Regions from separate parts of the Myceligenerans cantabricum genome, predicted to be linked through region 2. Evidence: predicted binding sites of a transcription regulator. Region 2 holds the regulator's gene; the other holds the start of a gene.

Region 1 (3,406 bases), on a different contig from region 2:
GGCGGTCGCCCAGAGCGGCCCCCTCGTGACGGCCCGGATCGGGATGTTCAACGAACCCGGCCTCACCGGGCTCCGACCCTTCCTCGCGACCGGTCCGGAGGGCGCGTCCGGGCTGATGGCGGTCGAGTTCGTGGCCGCCGGCGCGCTCGCCGAGCTGCGGGCGTCCGCCCAGCCCGCGTCTCTCGGGTCCGCGGTGCTCTCCCGGGGCACGGAGGAGGACGCCAGCTTCGCGCCCCAGGCCGTCGTCCAGGCCGAGCGGGCCGTCGCGGCCTACCGCACGCTGCTGGCCTGCGAGCTCGTCGGGGCGGTACGGCTGCTGCGCCGGCGAGGCCTCGACCTGCCGGCGGGCCCGCTGCGCGACGCGCTGGCCCTGGCCGACGCCCTCCCGGACGACGACGCGGACCGCGACCTGCGCGACGACCTCGAGATCGCGCAGCACCTGCTCGACGGGCTCGCGCGGCTCGCACCGCCGCCGTCGCCGTCCGCGGGCTCCGGCTCCTAGTCCCGCGCCCGGACTGGTCATCGAGTCGGCCCGGCGAGGCAGACCAAGTCGGTGGACAGCGGGAACGCCATCGACACCGCAAGTTTCGCCGAACTGTCCACACAAGTGCAGTGGCACGGTCCCGTGGCCGCCACTCGTGGCGCCACCCCCTCTTCAGCGACGCGACTTCGGCTGCTTCGGCTGCTTCGGCTGCTTCGGCTGCTTCGGCTGCTTCGGCTGCTTCGGCTGCTTCGGACAGCAGACCGCGCGACGCCGCGCTTCCAGGAGTGATCATGAGACGTACCGCATTCTCGTCGGCACTGGTTCTCCTCGTTGCCGCGATGCTCCCCGCCAGCTCGGCGCCGCACCCGCCGGACGCGGGTGCGTGGGGCTCGATCCTCGCGGAGCGCGCGGCGGATTCCACCGACGTCTACCACCCCTTCCCGGAGTCACTGACCTCCGCGATGCCGTCGACCCGCTATCTCGCCGGCTCGGATGCCGGCATCACCCTGTCGCACGCCGTCGTCTCCGGCCGATTCGTCCACAGGGAGCCGGGGACCGCGGAGGTGTGGCCCGAAGGCTCCGACGCCGGCGTCCCCGTCGCCTGGGACGGCGAGGCCGACACCCGAACACTCGACCTCGTGTTCGACATCGATCACGTCCTGGACCTCCGTGCCGGTGTCTCGGTCGACGACACGACCACCGTCTCGATCCGTGTCGACGGGGACGAGTCGGCCGGGGCGGTCGCCGCCGGCCTCCTGCGACTCGGTGAGGGCGAGAGCTGCCTCGTGTTCCTGCGACCGGGCGTGGACGGCGGCTGGACCGTCGCTCTCGACTCGGCACTGATCGGCGTCGTCTCGGCAGACGGCTCCCTGCGGATGCCCGTCCTCGACGAAGCCGCGGAGTCGGATCCCGCGGGAGAGCTGGCCGCGATCGTCATCGATGCCACAACTCTTGGGGAGATCACGACCGCCGCCGCCGCCGACCGCGAGATCGACCTGCTCGCCGAGTAGTCCCCTCCAGTCCCGCACGGCCGACGCGGAGACCGTCACCGTCGACACGGGCGCCCCTGCGGGCGCCCTCTTGCGGGAGAGACGCCGACGGGACGCCTGTGGATAGATAGGTTATGAACAGATTCTGACATCAAATGGCATGTCGAACGAATGTTCGCTAGCGTCGGTCGTGGCGGCGCGGAGTGCGTCGGTTCCGGTCGGGAGGCACGAGGGCGGGGGTGAGTACGAATGCCGACGAGCTGGCGCACGGCGGCTGGCGGTGGCCGTCCCGTCGAAGGGCTGCTCGCCGACCTGGAGTCCCTGGCCACCGAGCTGATCGCGGTCGTGGGTCCCGAAGCCCTGGAGGCCGATCCTGCTCGCGGTGGTCCCGATGCCGTGGCGACGCTGGTGAACGCCTCAGTGCGCCTGCGGACGGTCAGCCACCGGCTGGATGTGCTGCGGACGACGTTCCTGCCCCTGATCGACGACGCCGGGCTGTGGGCCCTGACCGGTGCGCGCACGTTCGCGACCTGGCTGGCGGCGACCGAGCAGGTCGGCAGGGCGACTGCGCGGCGTGAGGTGCGCACGGCGACGGTGCTGCGCGACGTGCTGCCCGCAGCATGCGAGGCTGCGCTGGACGGCAGGATCGGGGCGGAACACCTCCGCGCGATGGTGGACGTCGCGCCCACCAGCCAGGCACGCAGGGACGCACTGGCCGCTCCCACCATCGATGAGCCGTTCGACGACGAGCGCGACGGTGGCGACGGCGGTGACCGCGACAGCGGGCACGACGACGGCCACGCCGAGAGGCACGACGAGAATCGCGACGAGAATCGCGACGGCGGCGAGAGCCGCGACGAGAATCGGCACGTCCAGGGCACGGACGCCACGGGTGGCACGAACACCGGAGCCGCCTCGGGCGGGGCCGCGGACCCGGACACGATCGGCGGTGACGACGTGGCGACCGGTCGTTCGCGCGTGCCCACGTGGGAAGACCAGCTACTCGCGTGGGCTGATGGGCGCCAGGCTGAGGACTTCCGCGGGCTGGTGCGGTACTTTGCGCATCGCGCCGACCCCGAGGCGGACGAGCGCGGACTGAGGAAGGCCCGGGACAAGGAGTACCTGAACGTCTCGCCGACGATGGACGGCTTCCACGTGGCGGGCTTCCTGACCCCGGAGCACGGTGAGCTGGTCACGACAGCCGTGGGCTCCGTGATGGGCGCGCCGGCGGCGCAGGACGACCGCACCCCCGGGCAGCGGCGCGCCCAGGGGCTGGCGGACCTCGCGAGGATCGCGCTGGACAACGGGCACACGGGAACGGGCGCGGCAGTACGTCCGCATCTGAACGTCGCCGTGTCCTGGACCGAGCTGCGGCGTCTGACCCACCCGACGGACCGGACGCCCGGCACGGCGGACGGCGCCCTCTTCGGCGCCCACGGGCAGATCGGCCCGCCGGAGCGGTGTCCGGGCGGTCCGGTGCCGACACCGGCGGTGGTCGCGGGCACCAACACCCCTGTGCCGACAAGCCTGCTGCGGCGGATCACCTGTGACTGCGAGGCCACTCGGATCGTGTTCGGTCCGGACGGAGCCGTGCTGGACGTCGGGCGTGCCCGGCGCACGGTGACCGGGCCGATGCGGCGCGCGGTCATCGCGCGCGACAAGCACTGCGTGTGGCCGGGCTGCGACCAGCCGCCCGCACGCTGCGAGGTCCACCACGCGGTCCGCCACTGGGCCGACGGCGGCCACACCTCGGCCGACAACGCCGCGCTCCTGTGCTGGCACCACCACGACCTCGTCGACGGTCAGCACATCACCATGCGCTGGGCCGGTGATGTGAGCGGCACCCGCCACTCGGGCTGGTCCCTGACCGACCGGAACGGCCGCGAGATCACCCTCGCGGGCCGGCAACCAGAACCTGCGGAAGAGAGCAGCG
Region 2 (3,406 bases):
GAGGGGGCCGACGTCGTCGTCGTGACGGCGGGGGCCAAGCAGAAGCCCGGCCAGACGCGCCTCGACCTGGCCGAGTCGACCGTGGGGCTCACGCGGAAGATCCTGCCCGGCATCGTCGACGTGGCGCCCGACGCGATCCTCATGATGATCACCAACCCGGTCGACGTCGTGACGTACGCGGCGCAGAAGTTCTCCGGGCTGCCACGCGAGCGGGTCTTCGGAAGCGGGACCGTGCTGGACACGTCGCGGCTGCGCGCGGCGATCGCCCGGGAGGCCGGCGTGGCGGTCGGCAACGTGCACGCGTACATCGCCGGGGAGCACGGCGACTCGGAGATCGTGCTGTGGAGCTCGGCGTCGATCGCCGGCGTGCCGCTCCTGGAGTGGCCGGGACTCGGCGGGCGCTCCGCGCTGGACGAGGCGGCCCGGGCGGGCATCGCGACGGAGGTCGTGCAGTCGGCCTACCGGATCATCGAGGGCAAGGGCGCCACGAACTACGCGATCGGGCTCGCCGCGACGAGGATCATCGAGGCCGTGCTCCAGGACGAGCGCCGGGTGCTGCCGGTGTCCTCGCTCCTGGACGACTACTACGGGATCAGCGACGTGTGCCTCTCGGTGCCCGCCCTCGTGGACCGGCGCGGTGCCACCGAGACCATCGAGGTGCCGCTGTCCGACGACGAGCTGCGCGACCTGCGCGCGTCGGCCGAGAAGGTGCGCGCGATCCAGCGCGGCTTCGGGCTGTGAGGCGCTGCCGGGTCAGCACGCCCGCGCCGACACGGCGGCGCGTCTGACCCGGCACCACGTCACAGGCTGCGCAGCACCGCGACGATGCGCCCGAGGATCCGCGCCTCGTCGCCCGGGATGGGTTCGTAGGCCGCGTTCTGCGGCATCAGCCAGACGTGGCCGCCGGTCTGCTTGAACGTCTTGACCGTGGCCTCACCGTCGATCATGGCCGCGACGATCTCGCCCTGCTCCGCGACGTTCTGCCGGCGGACGACCACCCAGTCCCCGTCGCAGATCGCGGCATCGACCATCGAGTCGCCCGCGACCTTGAGCAGGAAGAGCTCGCCGTCGCCGACCACCTGGCGCGGGAGCGCGAAGATGTCCTCGACGGCCTGCTCGGCCAGGATCGGGCCACCAGCGGCGATCCGGCCGACCAGCGGTACGTACGACGTCGCGGGCGTGGCCCCGGACTCCTCGGTCGACGAGCCCCAGTGCACCTCGCCCTGCGGCGGATTCTGGCGGGCGCCCGACGCCGGGTCGACGAGCTCCATCGCTCGCGGGCGGTTCGGGTCCCTGCGCAGGAAGCCCTTCCGCTCGAGGACCTGGAGCTGGTGCTTCACGCTCGACGGGCTCGCCAGGCCGACCGCATCACCGATCTCACGCATCGACGGCGGGTAGCCGCGAGCCGTGAAGGACTCACGGATGCACGTCAGCACCTTCCGCTGGCGGGGGGTCAGGCGCTCGGCGGCGTCGCCGAGGTCGATCGGTTCGTCGCCCCGGGCGATGGTGCCGACACTGCCCAGGCTTCCCGGCATCATGCCCGGCGTCCTCTCGCGTCCCGTCATGCTGTGGCCCTCCTCATCGATTGATGCTGCCAACTCTAGATCGGATCAGGGGGAATCTCAAACGGATGTTCGAGCGTGTCTCGACACGACGGGTGTTGCGTGCTACACAATGGTACGGGTGTTCGTCGTACAGGTGTGCGACAGGCGAGTGTTCGACAGACTATCTCGGGAGGCGGTCATGAGCACGACCACCACGACGGAGGTCCGCGGGCTCAGGAGGTCGTCGGTGCCGCGGGCGCGGTACGGCAGGCGTCATCTGCGAGTGGTGCCACCCCTCGACGCGGCGGGTGGCGCCCGCCCGGCGGCCGCGGGCGAGAGTGCCGCGCGGGAGGCCGGCGCGGACCACGCGGCCCCGGGAGGCGTCCCGGACGGCACGGGCCGCACGCTCGCAGCCCGCCTCGACCTCGAAGGGCTGCGGCTGACCGTCCGGGGCCGGATTGCCGTGGCCGTCGCGGCACTGGTCCTGGCGACCCCGGTGGTGTGGAGCGCGACGGCGGTCGCCAGCTCGCCCGAGCCGCCCACCGAGGTGCGGGCGCACGCCGTCGAGCCCGGGGAGACGCTCTGGGGGCTGGCCGTGTCCGTCGCGGAGCCCGGCCAGGACGTGCGTGACGTCGTGCGCGAGCTGCAGGACCTGAACCGCCTGGCGGGTGGTGGCCTGACGGTGGGGCAGACCCTCTACGTCCCGGCAGGGTGACTCCCGCCGGGTGAAGTCGGCGACGAAGTCGGCCGAGGGCGGACTCGTTATTGCTGGGGTCGTGTTGCATGGGTGTGGTTTGCCCGCATACGGTCAAGTCTCGGCCGGGAGAACCGGCCACTGACCGAGCCCGCAGGAGACCGCATGCACTGCCCGTTCTGTCGAAACAGCGACTCGCGCGTGGTGGACTCGCGGACGTCGGACGACGGGTCCTCGATCCGCCGTCGGCGGGAGTGCCCGGCGTGCCACAAGCGCTTCACCACCATCGAGACCGCGAGCCTGACGGTGGTCAAACGGTCCGGTGCGACGGAGCCGTTCGTCCGGGACAAGATCGCCACCGGTGTGCGCAAGGCCTGCCAGCCGCGCCCGGTGAGTGACGACGACCTCGCGCTCCTGGCGCAGCGCGTCGAGGAGGCGCTGCGCAGCACGGGCAGCGCGGAGATCGAGGCGAACGAGATCGGCAAGGCGATCCTGGGGCCGCTGCGCGAGCTCGACGTGGTCGCCTACCTCCGGTTCGCGAGCGTCTACCAGGACTTCTCGTCCCTGGAGGACTTCGAGGCGGCGATCACGGGCCTGCGCAAGGACGCCGAGGCCCGCGAGGGTGATCCCGGGGCGGCCGGCGACGGCGCCGCGCTGAGCGTCGACCCGGCGTGAGCCGGCCCGGTGCCGGTGGGCCGGGAGGGGCCGCCGTCGTGCGTGCATCGCCGGTTCGAACCGTGCAGTTCGCGTGCCGTGGGTGGAAAAGCACTGGCGCCCCGTGGCTGTCTGGGCGACTCTGGTCGAACGGACCCGGCCAGGGATCCTGAGACGACGAGGAGGTGGTCGGTGTGACGTCCGAGAACGACGACCGCAGCACGGCACCGAGCGAGGACGCGAAGGCCAAGTTCCGCGAGGCGCTGGAGCGCAAGAACAACGCGAGCCACCGCACGGCGGAGTCGGAGCGGAACACCGGAGCGGTGCACGGCTCGGAGACCACGGGCCCCGTGCAGAAGATGTTTCGCCGCAAGAGCGGCTGAGGCTGGTCGACCGAGGCCGCCGACCGGGTATCTGACCTGGTCGGCGGCCTTTGTCGCTCTCGTGGGGCACCTGATGGAAAGATAGGTGGCCCCAAGATGACACGGTTCATGACACGGTTGGAGCGCCCGCC

The links. The regulator LexA, encoded in region 2, represses DNA repair genes until DNA is damaged. The targets are predictions, from matches to a motif close to TCGAACANNTGTTCGA.
Region 1: the regulator LexA is predicted to act here: its motif matches at 1,637-1,652, upstream of ACYU96_RS13255 (HNH endonuclease signature motif containing protein).

Annotation. Positions count from the first base shown of each region.
Region 1 is NZ_BAAHAJ010000009.1:914,329-917,734, forward strand. It holds gene ACYU96_RS13245 (aromatic amino acid ammonia-lyase) at 1-502, shown strand, start outside; gene ACYU96_RS13250 (hypothetical protein) at 775-1,494, shown strand; gene ACYU96_RS13255 (HNH endonuclease signature motif containing protein) at 1,723-3,406, shown strand, end outside.
Region 2 is NZ_BAAHAJ010000008.1:240,560-243,965, forward strand. It holds gene ACYU96_RS08295 (L-lactate dehydrogenase) at 1-741, shown strand, start outside; gene lexA (transcriptional repressor LexA) at 801-1,565, opposite strand; gene ACYU96_RS08305 (LysM peptidoglycan-binding domain-containing protein) at 1,744-2,259, shown strand; gene nrdR (transcriptional regulator NrdR) at 2,404-2,913, shown strand; gene ACYU96_RS08315 (DUF5302 domain-containing protein) at 3,087-3,275, shown strand.